Regions from separate parts of the Novosphingobium sp. GW835-FHT14H07 genome, predicted to be linked through region 2. Evidence: predicted binding sites of a transcription regulator. Region 2 holds the regulator's gene; each other region holds the start of a gene.

Region 1 (4,843 bases), on a different contig from region 2:
CGCGCCGCCGTCTGGCGATCAGCACGGACGAGCCTGTTCGCCTTTCCCGAAGCACAACGCCAGACGATCCGACGGGCGTGGCGGGATTGTCCCTATCCGGCCGATCCCTCCAGCTTCGCGGACCTGCTGCACCAGATCCGCATCGGCAAGGTCGATCCGGAGCGACCGCCGTGGAAATATCATGCCCGTCCGCAGGCGCGCGTCACGCCCGATCCCCGTTGCTTCGCCGAGGCCTTCAGGCGCGTCGGCCAGCGCAGGATCGAGCCGACGCCCGGACATGAACCTGTCGAGGCCCCGCAATATTGCGGCAATCTCGGCCACGGCATCCTGTTCATCAATGCGGTGCCGCCGGTCGAAGTCGACGGCCTTGCGACCTTCCACGTTCGGGGTGTCTGCACCGACGCCGACATCGCCCTGATCGGGCGGCTCGCCGAGGTGGAGCAAGGCCGTCCAGTCCGCGTGGTGCGCGTCGATGTGCCCCAGACCCGCGCAGCAGGCTTTTCACACCGTCTGCTGTTTCTCGCCTGCTCGGCCACCAAGCGCCATGATCCCGGATGGATGCCGGCGTGGGAGCGCTATGACGGGCCGCTCTGGCAGACCTGGCGCAGCGTCGATCCCGATCGCCGTCTGGCGCGGGTCGGGTTCCTTTCCGCGCGCTACGGTTTCGGCGGGGGCGACCGGCCGATCGAGGACTATAACGCGCGGCTGTCGCCTGACCTTGCGACCCGCATGATCGCGGGCGGCATCGGAACACGCTGGCCGCGTCCGCCGTCGCCCAGCAAACCCGACAACTACGGTTCGCACCCCGGCTGCGAGATCGCCAGCCTCTGCTATCATGGCACGCAGCCCTTCACCGACGTCGCGCTGGTCGGTGGCGGCCTCTACCTCAAGGTCATGCGCGCCTTCCTCGAAGGCTTTCGCGAGATGCGCTGCATCACCCCCGATGCCGAGATCACCGAAATCAATGCCGGGATTGGCGTGATGCGCCAGCGCCTGCGTGCCTGGCTCGAACACGGACGCGGGCGATGAGCGATCCGCGCGCCCGTGTTGGGCACAATGGCGGGCCGGCGCTCGACGAGGAGGACAACAAGGAACCGCCGGGACCGCGCTACTGCAAATACTGCCGGCACTGGTCGCCGCCGTCCGATTGGGAAATCCGCGCCTATGAATCCTTCCAGCTCGGCCTGTCGAAACGGCGGGTCAAGCGTCCGTCGGGCACCTGCGACCGTGTGCTGATGCAGGCCGGCAAGCCGCTGGTCTTCTCGGCGACGGTCGACACTTTCGGATGCCTGAACTTCTCGGCGAAGCCGCCGGAGCCAATCGTACGCAGGCGCGGTTTCGTCACCATCTATGAAGGGGACCAGATCGTATGGCAGGGCCATGAGGAATATGTGCCCGACGAGCATCGGTGATCGGACTGTATCCCGATCCATGCTATGGACGAGCGATCCCGGCCCACGGAGGCGCCGATGCCGAAGAACCGCCAGACCTTCCATGATCCGCTGGACGAGCTGCCGCCGGTGATGATCGAAATCCTCAAGGGGGATATGCTGCGCTTCACGCAGATCGATCGCGACGGGCGCACGAACGTCGTGACCTTCTCCGATCGTCTTGCGGTCCGGCGGGGCGTGTTCGACGCCGCGCCTGCCGGCACCGAAGGGCTCAGAGCGGAAGCCTGAACTGATCCGGGTCGGGGCCGGGCGTTCCTTCCAGTCTTTCGATGATGGTTGCCGCAAGCGTGTCTGCGGCGCGCTCGCGCATCCGCTCGTCCGGCATCGTCAGCCCGACCCGCGCCCAGCCGGGCGCGGCAAGCAGGATAGCGGACAGTTGCTGTCGTTCGATTCGTTCCATGCGTCGATGAGAACGAATATCGAACATTCTGACGAGCCGGTTGCGGTGGATGACCCGTCCTCGTGCCTTGCCTGCACGCTCCAACGCAGACGACTGACTTCAACTGCGCTGTCAGCGCGCCTCGAACCCTTCATGGTAGGTAACCTCGCCCGCGCAGGGCTCGCCTGACAGGATCAACGACTGGAAATATTCCGGCGGAACATCGCCGTAGCGCAGCGCATCATCGCTGCTGAACCCGAAGCGGCGATAATAATCGGGATCGCCGAGCAGCACGCATCCGGCCGCACCCCGTTGCCGAAGCTGCTGTAATCCCTCCAGGATCAAGGCGCTGCCGATGCCGCTGCGTTGGAGGTAGGGCCAGACCGATACCGGCCCCAGACCGAACCAGCCCAAATCCTTGCCGTCGATCAGCACCGGCGAGAAGGCGATATGCCCCACGATCTTGCCATCCTGCTCCGCGACAAGCGAGAGGGGGAGCGCGCCAGCGGCTCTGAGCGCATCGACGATTGCGCCTTCGGTCTGGCTACTGTGTTCGACACTTTTGAACGCGGCTTCGGTCAGGGCGCGAATGGTCGAGATGTCGGCAGGTGTTTCGACGCGAATGATCATCAGGCTCGTCTGACGGGTCCGACCCGCTCGGGCAACAGCAACATGCCCGTCAGACCGTGAACAGCGCCCGACATACGTCGGAGCATAGGGGCGTGGACGGCCTGCCTGCGGCGGCACCCAAGAGCGAGAGTATCCCTGCGGGTCTCGTGACGGGCAGGAAGCCGGGAGAGAGTCTCCTGGCTGCTCGTCATGGAGAATGCCATGACCCGATCCACCTCTTCGCATCCCCTCATCGCCCGCCTGCGCGCCTTTGTCGCGGCCTGGTTCGTGATGGAGGCAACACCCGACATGGACACCGCCGACCATGAGGCCCGGCTCCAGGAAACCCGCTTGTCGCCCGGTGTTTCGCTGCTGGTCATCCTTCTGGGCGCGCTCCTGTGCTGGGCGGCGGTTCTCGTTCTCGCCGGTGTGCTGTGAGGACGCCGGGCCGCGCCGGGGGCGAGCGAAACGGGCCTGCCGGTGGCAGGCCCGAAAGAGGCAGAGGGAAGCCGGGGCTTCGTGACGGGCCGGGAGCCGGGAGAGAGTCTTCCGGCGGCCCGTCATGGAGAAAACCGATGGCTAAAAGCCTTCCGAAGATCATCCTCAGCGGCTCGCGCGACATCCCGTTCGACCGTCTGGTCCTGTCCCAGTCCAATGTCCGCCGGGTCAAAGCCGGCGTGTCGATCGGCGAGCTGGCCGCCGACATCGTGCGCCGCACCCTGCTCCAGAGCCTCAATGTGCGGCCCATGCTGGACGGCGAGGGTCAGGAGACCGGCCAGTTCGAGGTGCCGGCCGGTGGCCGGCGGTTCCGCGCGCTCGAACTGCTGGTGCAGCAGAAGCGGCTCGCCAAGGACGCGCCCATCCCTTGCGTCGTCAAGGCGGCCAATGATGTCGTCACGGCCGAAGAGGACAGCTTCGCCGAGAACACCTTCCGCGAGCAGCTCCATCCGCTCGACCAGTTCCGCGCCATGCAGGCGATGGTCGACAAGGGCGAAGGCGTAGAAGCCATCGCCGCGCATTTCCTGGTGACGCCTGCGGTGGTCACGCAGCGGCTGCGCCTCGCCAAGGTTTCGCCCAAGCTGCACGACATCTATGCCGAGGACGGCATGACGCTCGAACAGCTCATGGCCTTCGCCGTCTCCGACGATCATGCGCGTCAGGAACAGGTCTGGGAGATGCTCGCGCACAGCTATAACAAGTCGGGCGCCTATATCCGCCAGAAGCTCACCGAGAACACAGTGCGCGCGCGCGACAAGCGGGTGCGATTCATTGGCGTCGAAGCCTATGTCGCGGCGGGCGGCTGTGTCATGCGCGACCTGTTCGAGCCCGATGATGGCGGCTGGCTGACCGATCCCGCGCTGCTCGACCGCCTCGTTGGCGAGAAGCTCCAGGCGGAAGGCGAGCGCATCGCTGCCGAGGGCTGGAAATGGGTCGCGACCGCCATCGACATGCCCTGGGGCGTGACCAACGGCCTGCGCGAGATCGACGGAGTCGAGCTTGCCATGACCGGCGAGGAGGAAGCGAAGCTCGCCGCGCTCCAGACCGAGATCGAGGAGCTTGAAGCCGAATGGGCCGATGCGCCCGAGGTGCCCGATGAGGTCCAGGCGCGGATCGAGGCGATCGATGCCGCTATCGGCATGCTGGTCGAACGGCCGATGAGCTTCGAGGCGCGGGATATGGTCATCGCCGGCGCGTTCCTGTCGATCGAGGTCGACGGCACGCTCGCGGTCGAGCGCGGCTATGTCCGCCCCGAGGATGAGCCGGTGATCGAGATCGAAGGCGCGGAAGATGTCGGCGTGGACGGTCATGCCGGACATCGCGCCGAGACAGGTGATGACGACGCGGCGGACGAGGATCAAGCGGCCGGTCCGGGCGTCTCCAATGTCGTTCCGATCAGCGCGGCATCCGGGGATGAGGACGATGAGGATGGCGAGGTGGTCAAGCCGCTGCCCGACCGGCTCGTCGCAGAACTCACCGCCTGGCGCACGCTGGCGCTGCAGGATGCGTTCGCGCAGTCGCCCTCGACTGCCTTCGCGGCGGTGCTGCATGCCTTCGTGCTCGATTGCTTCTATTCTTCGACACGCGAATCCTGCCTGCAGATCTCGCTCCATGAAGCGTCCTTCGGCTTCTCGACCACGGGACTGCGCGACAGCGCGCCGGCGCGGTCGATCGCCGAGCGGCACAAGCGCTGGGCCGACCGGCTCCCCGATTCTGACAAGAATTTGTGGGAAGCTCTGCTGGCGCTCGACGGCAACGAGCAGGCCGCGCTCTTCGCGCATTGCGCTTCGCGGGTTCTGAACGCGCAACAGGAGGTGGTGCCCAAGTATGACAATGGCCGCATCTCGAAGAGCAGCATCGAGCGCCGGGTCGAGCATAGCCATGTCCTTGCCCGGGCGGTCGGGCT
Region 2 (4,843 bases):
TCGATCTGCTGCTGGCGCTGGCACACTTCGTGGCATCACAACCCGGCTCAGTAACTGCAATGCCGCCCTTCGAAACATGGAGCTACGCGCTGTTCCTCGTCGGCATGTTGTGGCTGGCACTCTGGGTGGGCAAGGTGCGCCTTCTTGGCACCATACCCGCCGGTCTTGCCATCACCGCCATGGTCCTGACGCCGCGGCCCGATGTGCTTGTCACCGGTGATGGCCATCACGTCGGCATAGCCGGCGAAGGATCGGACCTGATCGTCCTGCGCATGGGAAGGGGCGATTACATGCGGGACAACTTGCTCGAACTTGCCGGAATGGAAGGCAGCCTTCGTCGCCTCGATGAATGGCCGGGTGCTCGCTGCAATGAAGACTTCTGCGCTGCAACGGTGCTCAGAAACGAACGGCGTTTTACGCTCCTGATGGCCCGCAGCCGAAACTACATTGACGACATGGCGCTTGTGGCGGCCTGCGAGCGGGCCGACATCGTCATCGCCGATCGACGCCTTCCGGCATCGTGCCGCCCGCGCATGCTGAAGGCAGACCGATCCTATCTCGCCAATACGGGAGGCATATCCATCGATCTTGCCTCTGGCCGGATTCGCACCGTAGCGGAAACGCAGGGCCAGCATGGTTGGTATCGCTGGCCAGTACCGCGCCCGACGCCCAGCCTGACGCAACTCAACGACGTCGGAGTTGGAGCGACGGATGCGCCTGATGCAACCGTGCCGGTAACGGCGCCAGTGGCTTCCAAGCGATGAATGCGACCCAGGGCGGTCCATGCCCTTGTCCGGCGGGCGATAATCTCGAAGCAGCGCTCCTTTCCGCCAGACTTGCCGGGCGAACCTGACGTTCGCCCGGCTCAATTCATCAGGGGAGGACCCAGCGCACCGAACCGACGTAGCTCCCCGCAGTCGGCATGCCGTCGCTGCCAAGTGCAGGAGTGAACCGCGCCCGCGCGCTGACTTTCGTGCATGTCGCTGCATCAAGGTCAGGAGACCCGCTCGATCCGGTAATCTCGCATCCCGTGACGCGGCCATCCACGCCTATCGAGAGCCGAAAGCGGGTTAGCCCTTCTCTTTCCTCTCTGATTGCGGCCGAGGGATAGTCGCGGTCCGAGATCCATGAGCCCGGCGATCCCTTCGGTGATGCTGTGCGCACGGCAAAGCTCGGCGAGGGAGAGGGGTGGGGCTCGGGCAGGACGTTCGGGATAGGGTCGACTGGTGTGATCGGGGTGACCTCGATTTCCCGGACTGTGCTTGAAGGATCCACCGGCGTAATCGCGATGTCGGGGCGGGGGGCCACCAGCGAGCGGCTGTCAGGCTGTGGGGAAGGTTTCACGTCCGGCGGCGGCACGACAGGCGTTACCTTCACCTCCTCGTCCTCCCACTGCTTGGCAGGAAGTCGGTCCGTCAGGATCGTGACCATGCTGTTGGCGAACCCTGAAGCGATCGCCCAGATCGCCACTCCATGAAGCAGCCCGACCGCGATGAAGGTCTGTGTCTGCCTGCGTCTCGTATTCTCGATTGCATAAGCCATTGGCAACACCTCTTCCGTTGCCGACGCCCCATGTTCTGGCGGGCCGTCCCGGAAAGGGGAGCCCCACGGCGGGGCATTCGGTAACAGCGGATACTATACCTCACACTGGACCACATCCAGAAAAATCTCAACCAAATCGATTGATATTTACCATAACATGCTGATGCAAAAAAAGCCGCCGCGCATTTCCTGCGCAGCGGCCTTTGTCATCAGGCACGCCCGATGGTCGGGCGCTATGTTGCAACAAACGTCAGTGGTAGCGCCGCAACAAGCCTGCAAGCTTGCCCTGCACGGTCACCTCGTCGGGGCGATAGAACTGAGGATCATAGGCAGCGTTGGCGGGATCCAGCCGAACCATGCCCTTTTCGTGATGGAGATACTTGAGCGTGGCCTCTTCCCCGCGCACAAGTGCAACCACGATCTCGCCATCGCGCGCCATATCTGTCTTGCGGACAAGCGCGTAATCGCCATCGAAGATCCCGGCTTCAACCATCGAGTCACCGGACACTTCGAGTGCGTAATGCTCTCCTGCGCCCAGTAGCGCGGCAGGAACTGGCAGGGTCGCCGTCGTCTCAAGCGCTTCGATTGGCACACCGGCTGCAATCTTGCCGTGCAGCGGCAGCTCGATCACGTCGTTTGCCGCCACAGGCACGGGAGGCGCTTTTGGTGCAGGACGAAGCGCCGTGACGCTTCCGCCCGTTGCTCCACCATCTGCATTGGCAATCTGCCGAACGGCGCTCTGCTTGCCCACCGCGCTGTCAGGCTGGCGGAGGACTTCGAGTGCCCGTGCGCGGTTGGGGAGGCGGCGGATGAAGCCACGCTCTTCAAGCGCCGAGATCAGCCGATGGACGCCCGACTTGGACTTCAGATCGAGCGCTTCCTTCATCTCCTCGAACGAGGGGGAGATGCCCGACTCTTCAAGCCGGACCTGAATGAAGGTGAGCAGTTCGTGCTGCTTGCGCGTCAACATCGGCGGCCACTCCGCAATGCGCGGCTTCGAGGCGAAGCCGCTGGTCTTTCATGGACCGGGAGCGAATGTTCCATCCCGGCGAACGAATGCGGAACGGATAAGCAACCTGTTGCGACTCGTCAAGCAATTCCGCCATTTTCGAGGAGGTAGATAGGAACATCCGTTCCGGCCGGTTTGGCCTCGGCCCCTGCTTCCCGCACGGCCAACGCGTTGGCCCTTGAAAGTGGAGAGAGCGCTCCGGAATCCTGGAGCGGGTCGAGCCTTACCGACGCTCCGTCCCATATCGCGCGCAGGAACTCCATTCGGCTCCCGCCCTGCGCCAGTGGCTCTGCAAGCCGGGCTGGGATGGCTTTTGGCAAAGGCGCACTCGCGCCGAGCATCGCTCTCAACAGGGGGAGCATGAACAGGTAGGCCGTAACGAAGGCCGAGGCTGGATTGCCGGGCAGGCCGAGAATGATCTGGGATCCACGCGTTGCCACCAGCAGCGGCTTGCCCGGCTTGATGCCGATGCGCCAGAAGTCGATCGAGGCGCCAACGGCCTCGAGCGCCGGGCGAACGAGATCGTGATCCCCGACTGACGCCCCGCCGCTTGTGACGATGATGTCCGAGCTGTTTGCCGCGTCCAGCGCGCGGACCAATTCTGCGAGTTCGTCCGCCACAGGACCGGCATGGCGGATATCGACCGGCAGGGAGGCGGCCATCGCACAGAGCATCGGCCCGTTGCTGGCGGGAAGCTGGTGCAGGTCGGGCAGGTGGCCGGGAGGAACCAGTTCGTCGCCGCTGTCGATGACGGTCAGGCTGACACGCCGGCGCACGGGGAGATGGCTGTGGCCACCGGCGATGGCGAGCGCGATTTGCGCAGGGCTAATGCGGCTACCCGCAGAGATCAGCGTTTCGCGAGAGCTGAAATCCATGCCTGCGGGTCGAACGTGGCGCGAAGCGGGCTGCGGTGGCTCGCCGGTCAAGCTCAGCTCGTTGCCGTTGCGCGCGCTGTCCTCCTGAAGCAGCACCATGTCCGCGCCTTTGGGCAGTATGGCGCCAGTGCTGATGCGGGTGGCTTCACCGGGGCCGACCTCGCCGCCGAAGGGGTGGCCGGCCGCGCTTTCACCGATCACGCGCCACGGGCCCGGAAGATCGGCACTGCGCATGGCATAGCCGTCCATCGCCGAAAGGGCTGCCGCTGGCTGCGTGCGCCGGGCAAGGAGGTCCTCGGCTAGGTAATGGCCAAGGCATTCGGCAACCGAGCGATGCTCGACGGGCAGCGAAGGCGCGAGCGCGAGCAACCGGCTCTGCGCTTCGGCAAGGGGTAGGGGCGGCGCTTTCATTCCGGAGCGCGCCAGGTTCCGGACTTGCCGCCCCGCTTCTCGATCAGACGGACACTTTCGATCACCATGCCTTTGTCGAGAGCCTTGGCCATGTCGTAGATCGTCAGCAGGGCGAGGCTCACCGCCGTCAACGCTTCCATCTCTACGCCCGTGCGACCGGTCAACGAAGCGGAGGCGGTGCATTCGATGCCGTCGGCGACGAAGGCGAAATCGATGTTGACCGCATCGAGCGCCAGTGGATGGCAGAGCGGGATGAGGTCGCCTGTCCTTTTCGCCGCCATGATCCCGGCAATCCGCGCTGGGCCAAGCACATCGCCTTTCGGAGCATTGCCGGACCTGATCGCCTCGAGCGTGGCGTCAGACATGCGGATCATACCACGCGCAATCGCGACGCGGTGCGTCTCGGTCTTGCCGCCGACGTCGACCATGCGAGCGGTGCCGGTCGAATCGAGATGGGTGAGGTCGTTCATCGTTGTCCCTGGAATGCTGAATGGGGGTTTACGGGGTTTACACTGTCCAGAGAGAACTGCGGAACGGGAGTTGGAACGCAGTTTTGGCGCGGATTTCCGGGGCTTTCAAGGTGCTTCGCTGACAGTCGGCACCATGGCAAAAACCTGCCCTGTAGGAAAGCGTTTCCAATCCGAAGTGACTACATATTGGAATTTCGTAAGCCTTCTGCCGCAATAAGCACATTGATGAATACTGTGCAGAACAAGAAGCGTGTTGCCATCATGATTGATGGCGAGAACGTGCCCGCAAGCACGATGTCAAAGATTGAAGCGATCGCAACGTCGTTGGGGGACGTGCAGTTGCGCCGTGTCTATGGAAACTTTGCAAACGGGGCGAATGGCGAATGGATAGACCATTCCAAAGACCATCCGCTCGATGTGAGACAGGTTACACCTTCAAAGAACAAGAAGAACACCACCGACATCGCCTTGGCTGTCGAGACAGTCGAAATCGTCCTGCGCAAGGGGTTTGATTGCGTCTGCATTGCATCGAATGA
Region 3 (4,843 bases), on a different contig from region 2:
CCTCGCACAGGAAGCCCCCGCAGGCAGCGCCACGCCGTTCGAAACCGTGCTCGCCGCCGATGTCGAGCGCACCCAGCTGCTCGCCGAGGCCGAGACCTGCACCGATCCCGATCGCCTCGGCGATGTCCACGATCGCCTGCTCGCCATCGATGCCTACAGCGCCGACGCCCGCGCCGCGCGCATCCTGATCGGTCTCGGCTTCGACGAGGCGATGCAAGGCAGCCCGCTCGACAGCTTCTCCGGCGGCTGGCGGATGCGCGTCGCGCTCGCCTCGCTGCTCTTCTCCGCGCCCGACGTGCTGCTGCTCGACGAGCCCTCGAACCACCTCGACCTTGAAGCGACGCTGTGGCTGGAGAACTTCCTCAAGGCCTATCCCGGCACGCTGCTGCTGATCAGCCACGAGCGTGATCTGCTCAACAACGTGGCCGACCACATCGTCCACCTCCACGCCGGCAAGCTCACGCTCTATCCCGGCGGGTACGACAGCTTCGAGCGCCAGCGCAACGAACGGCTTGCCCAGCAGGCCGCCGCACGCGCCGCGCAGGAAGCACAGGCGGATCGGCTCCGCGACTACATCGCCCGCAACTCCGCCCGCGCCTCGACCGCCAAGCAGGCGCAGTCGCGCGCCAAGATGCTGGCCAAGATGCAGCCGATCGCGGCAGTGGTCGAAGATCCCTCGCTCAGCTTCGACTTCCCCGACCCCGAGGAACTGCGCCCGCCGCTGATCACGCTCGATCTTGCCAGCGTGGGCTACGCGCCCGGCAAGCCGGTGCTGCAGCGGCTGAACCTGCGCATCGATCCGGATGACCGCATCGCGCTGCTCGGCCGCAACGGCAACGGCAAGACCACGCTCGCCCGCCTGCTCGCCGCGCAACTCGCGCCGATGGACGGGGCAATGACGGCGACGGGGAAGATGCAGGTCGGCTACTTCACCCAGTACCAGGTCGAGGAGATCGCCGATGGCGGCACCCCGCTCGAACTGATGACGCGGGCGATGGAGGGCAAGAGCCCCGCCGCCGTCCGCGCGCAGCTGGGGCGCTTCGGCTTCTCCGGCAACCGCGCCACCGCGCAGGTAGGCACGCTGTCGGGCGGTGAGCGCGCGCGCCTTGCCCTCGCCCTCGTCACCCGCGACGCGCCGCACATGCTGGTGCTCGACGAGCCGACCAACCACCTCGACATCGATGCGCGCGAGGCGCTGGTGCAGGCATTGAATGCCTACAAGGGCGCGGTGATCCTGATCAGCCACGACCGGCACATGGCCGAACTGGTGGCCGACCGCCTGGTCCTCGTCGACGGCGGCACCGCCAAGCCGTTCGACGGCAGCATCGAGGACTACATCGACTTCATCCTCGGCCGCAACCAGCCCAAGACCGAGAGCGGCAGCAGCGACACGCCAGCCAAGGGCGGCGCGCAGCAGGACCGCAAGGCGCGGGCCGCGGCGCGCGAGACGTACAAGGCGCTGCAGAAGGCACAGACCGAAGCGGAAAAGCGCGTGGCCAAACTGCAGGCCGAGCTGGCGCAGATCGACCGCGCGATGTTCGAGCCGGGCAGCGCCGCGCCGGAATTCGCCAAGCTCACCATGAGTGACCTGTCACAGCGGCGAAGCAAGGTTGCGCAGGCGCTGGAGGAAGCGGAACTGGCGTGGCTGGAAGCTGGCGAGGCGCTAGAGGGGGCCAACTGAGGCCCGCCGACAGCAGCGCCGAGGGCGAAGTGCCGCACCGCAGCAGCCCGAGGGGTTTACGCGGTTTACACGGTTCAGGGGCGCTTTGCTCTCCGCGCTCCTCCTCCGGCGTCCCCGCGCAGGCGGGGACCTCGGTCGGTTTACGGACCGCTTCGGGTTTCTCGCGTTCGTTCCGTAACGACACCGAGGCCCCCGCCTGCGCGGGGGAGCAGGCTTCCCTGATTTCGGTCTGATCTTCCTCCTCCTCTTCCCCGAACAGGGCGTGGAGCGTGGCTTCGCGGCGGTTCTGGGCGGCGGACCAGCTTTCGCGGGCGAGCTGGCGGGCGCTTTCCATGTGGGCGTCATGGGCTTCCTGCCAGTCGTCCCAGGCCTCGTCGGGCTCGTCGTCGGCGGGATAGGGGAAGGCGCGCTTGAAGTCCTGTTCGGCCTGCTTCTCGCACGCCTTCAAGAAGCGGTCCTGCGCCGGGTCGGCAAAGCCGGTGGCGGCGGCGACGTCCGCGCCCTCGGCCAGGGCCAGGAGCATGCGGTCGAAGTCCTCGGCGAGGTGGTGGATTTCCCTCGGTGCCTGGCTTGCGCGGGCGTCGAGCCGGGCGAGGTGCGCCAGCAGCAGGCGCGCGTCGAAGCGCCGCCGCTCGCCCACCGCCTCGCCCCGGAACCAGATCGTCTCGGTGGTGCCGTGGAGCGCGCGGGTGGCAAGCACCTGCTCGGCCGCCTCGCGCGCATGGAGCAGCGCAGCGTCCCACGCGGCGGCAAAGGCCGGATCGCGGCGACGGCGGACATAGGTCGTCTGCGAAGACACCCCCGCCACCTGCGCCGCCGCGCGCACCTGCCCGTGGCGGCTGAGATGCTCGAGAAACAGCGCCATGCGCGTGGGGGTGAACTGGTTGGGGTGGAGGAGTGCGGTTTCCGCCGACGCGAGCGGGAGGACGCTGCCCTCTTCCTCCCCTCCCGCAAGCGGGAGGGGCCGGGGGTGGGCCCTTCCTTCTTCTTCCCTAAACGCGAAAGCCCCCTCGCCTGCCCGCGAATGCCCACCGCGCCCTTGTTCGGCTGACGGCGAATGCCCACCCCTAACCCCTCCCGCCTGCGGGAGGGGAGTTGAAGCCGCACGCCGCTGCCCCTTCGCGCCGACCGCAGGCAGAGCATCATCAGGCAGTCCGATGTCCCGGCTCGCGGGAATCCACCCGCGCCCGAAGGAGGAAGGCTGATGCGGATCGGCGGCGTGCGGCATGGGCGGCCCCCGTTTGGAACGAAACAGGAACTTCTAGGCGAGGATGGGGGGTGTAGGAAAATGGTTTTGTCGTTTGATGCCTGCCTACGCTACAAGAACACTAAAATCGACATCAAACCTTGGAAAAATCCACGTGTTCAATTATGGGTTTTCCTATTGGCACGGTAACTTTGCCATGCCTTGTTGGGGGCTAAAACTAGGGGCACCGACTTGCTAAAATTCGCAACCCATGAGCCAGAATCTCTGTCAGGAATTCTAGATATAATAGAAGGCTATCAGTCGAAGCGTGACGTCGTTTGGTATCGTGGCATCAGCAACTGCAATTACACATTGTCACCCTCAATCGCACGGTCGGCACGAGCCAAAGATGAAAAAAGCATCATAGACATAGAAAGAGATATCGGCGCAACTTTTTCACAACGATCACCACCATTCGCAGATAAGGACCTGTCCAATCCTTGGCGATCTCTATTCTTTATGCAGCATTACGGAATACCAACACGCCTTCTTGATTGGTCTGAAAGTCCGTTTGTCGCACTCTACTTTGCTATATCTGAAGTGATGCGAAACGGAAAAAACAAGCCCATAAAGGACGCTGCAATTTGGCTATGCGATCCCATATCGTGGAACCGCGCAGCGCTAGCACATATATCGTTCAATGGCGGCATTCTCGATGAAGCCTGCGAGGAAATCAAGGCTTACGCTCCAAATGTGAACTTAGATCAGCGGGCGACCAAGCCCGTGATGATCTTTGGAAATCATAATTCACCCAGGATCGTAGCGCAGAGAGGCGTTTTTGCTTTGTTTGGCAAGGGACTCCTCCCTATGGAACAGGTATATATGGATGATGCATTTCCGCCTGATACCTTAGAAAAGATTCTGTTAAAGAAAGAGCATATCGACGGAATACTGCGCTCTCTTTTCCAAAAAGGCTTTACCGAGTCAGTAGTTTTTCCTGATCTTTTTGGATTAGCTAAAGAAATTCGTCGAAGGTTTGCATTCTCATGAAAACATTCTTGAAAATTGAACAACATCAAGCGCGTACACTAAAGTGGTGGAATTCGCGGCGGGAAAAGATTGACTTTAATCCGCCATATCAGCGCAAAGGTCGACTTTGGAGCGACAGCGACAAAGCCTTCTTGATAGACTCTATAATTAATGGCTTCGACATACCTAAGCTATATCTTGCCGACTTTCAGTTTGGTGAATCTGAACTAAACGAAAAGAAGCTTCCGTACGCCATTATCGACGGGAAGCAGCGCTTAGAAGCAATATTTGATTTTTTCGATAACAAAGTCGTTCTTGGAAAAAGCTTCAAGTGGCGCGAAGATCCCTCTCTAGAGTTGAGCGGACTAAGCCTCCGCGATCTCCAGCGTAAGTATCCTGCTGTTTCTGAAGAATTTGAAAATGCCAATTTGACTATTATGAGCGTCTTCACAAACGATGAAGGACTGGTGAATGACCTTTTCGTTAGGCTGAATCGAAGCAAATCGCTCACCGGCGCAGAAGTGCGAAACGCGATCGTAGGCCCAGTGACTGACGTAATCCGTAAGCTAGCAGAGCACAGTGTGTTTAAAGAATCAATTCGCTTTAGCACCAAGCGAGCGGGAGATCACAACGCAGCAGCCAAAGTTCTCCTTTTCGAATACAGGAACGGGCTTGTTAGCACAAAGAAAGTCGACCTTGATGAATTTGCCTCAGATAAAGATATAGATAAAACAAGACTTGAACTTGCCGCGCGAAGAGTAATCGACGTTTTTGAAGAAATGTTAGACATTTTTATTCCTAACGACCCCTTACTTTCATCATCAGGGGTATTTCCGGTATATTACTGGCTCACGAAGATGATAAATCCAGTTTATCATGATGATATACGGCAATTTCTGCTTAGGTTTGAGAATTTCCGCAAGGAGAATCGTGATATTGAAAGAAAA

The links. The regulator LexA, encoded in region 2, represses DNA repair genes until DNA is damaged. The targets are predictions, from matches to a motif close to GTTCCNCNCTTGTTCT.
Region 1: a site for LexA is predicted at 1,861-1,876, ahead of AC1Q5P_RS05770 (DUF6771 family protein). Genes of this name have one in related genera too.
Region 3: a site for LexA is predicted at 2,925-2,940, ahead of AC1Q5P_RS02795 (FRG domain-containing protein). Genes of this name have one in related genera too.

What each region holds. Positions count from the first base shown of each region.
Region 1 is NZ_JBXAFX010000004.1:152,433-157,275, forward strand. It holds gene AC1Q5P_RS05755 (hypothetical protein) at 1-1,029, shown strand, start outside; gene AC1Q5P_RS05760 (hypothetical protein) at 1,026-1,412, shown strand; gene AC1Q5P_RS05765 (hypothetical protein) at 1,470-1,679, shown strand; gene AC1Q5P_RS05770 (DUF6771 family protein) at 1,663-1,851, opposite strand; gene AC1Q5P_RS05775 (GNAT family N-acetyltransferase) at 1,963-2,460, opposite strand; gene AC1Q5P_RS05780 (hypothetical protein) at 2,662-2,877, shown strand; gene AC1Q5P_RS05785 (ParB/RepB/Spo0J family partition protein) at 3,015-4,843, shown strand, end outside.
Region 2 is NZ_JBXAFX010000001.1:118,432-123,274, forward strand. It holds gene AC1Q5P_RS00575 (ComEC/Rec2 family competence protein) at 1-764, shown strand, start outside; gene AC1Q5P_RS00580 (energy transducer TonB) at 874-1,542, opposite strand; gene lexA (transcriptional repressor LexA) at 1,793-2,512, opposite strand; gene AC1Q5P_RS00590 (molybdopterin molybdotransferase MoeA) at 2,632-3,837, opposite strand; gene moaC (cyclic pyranopterin monophosphate synthase MoaC) at 3,834-4,307, opposite strand; gene AC1Q5P_RS00600 (NYN domain-containing protein) at 4,533-4,843, shown strand, end outside.
Region 3 is NZ_JBXAFX010000002.1:163,965-168,807, reverse strand. It holds gene AC1Q5P_RS02805 (ABC-F family ATP-binding cassette domain-containing protein) at 1-1,681, shown strand, start outside; gene AC1Q5P_RS02800 (hypothetical protein) at 1,575-2,480, opposite strand; gene AC1Q5P_RS02795 (FRG domain-containing protein) at 3,120-3,917, shown strand; gene AC1Q5P_RS02790 (DUF262 domain-containing protein) at 3,914-4,843, shown strand, end outside.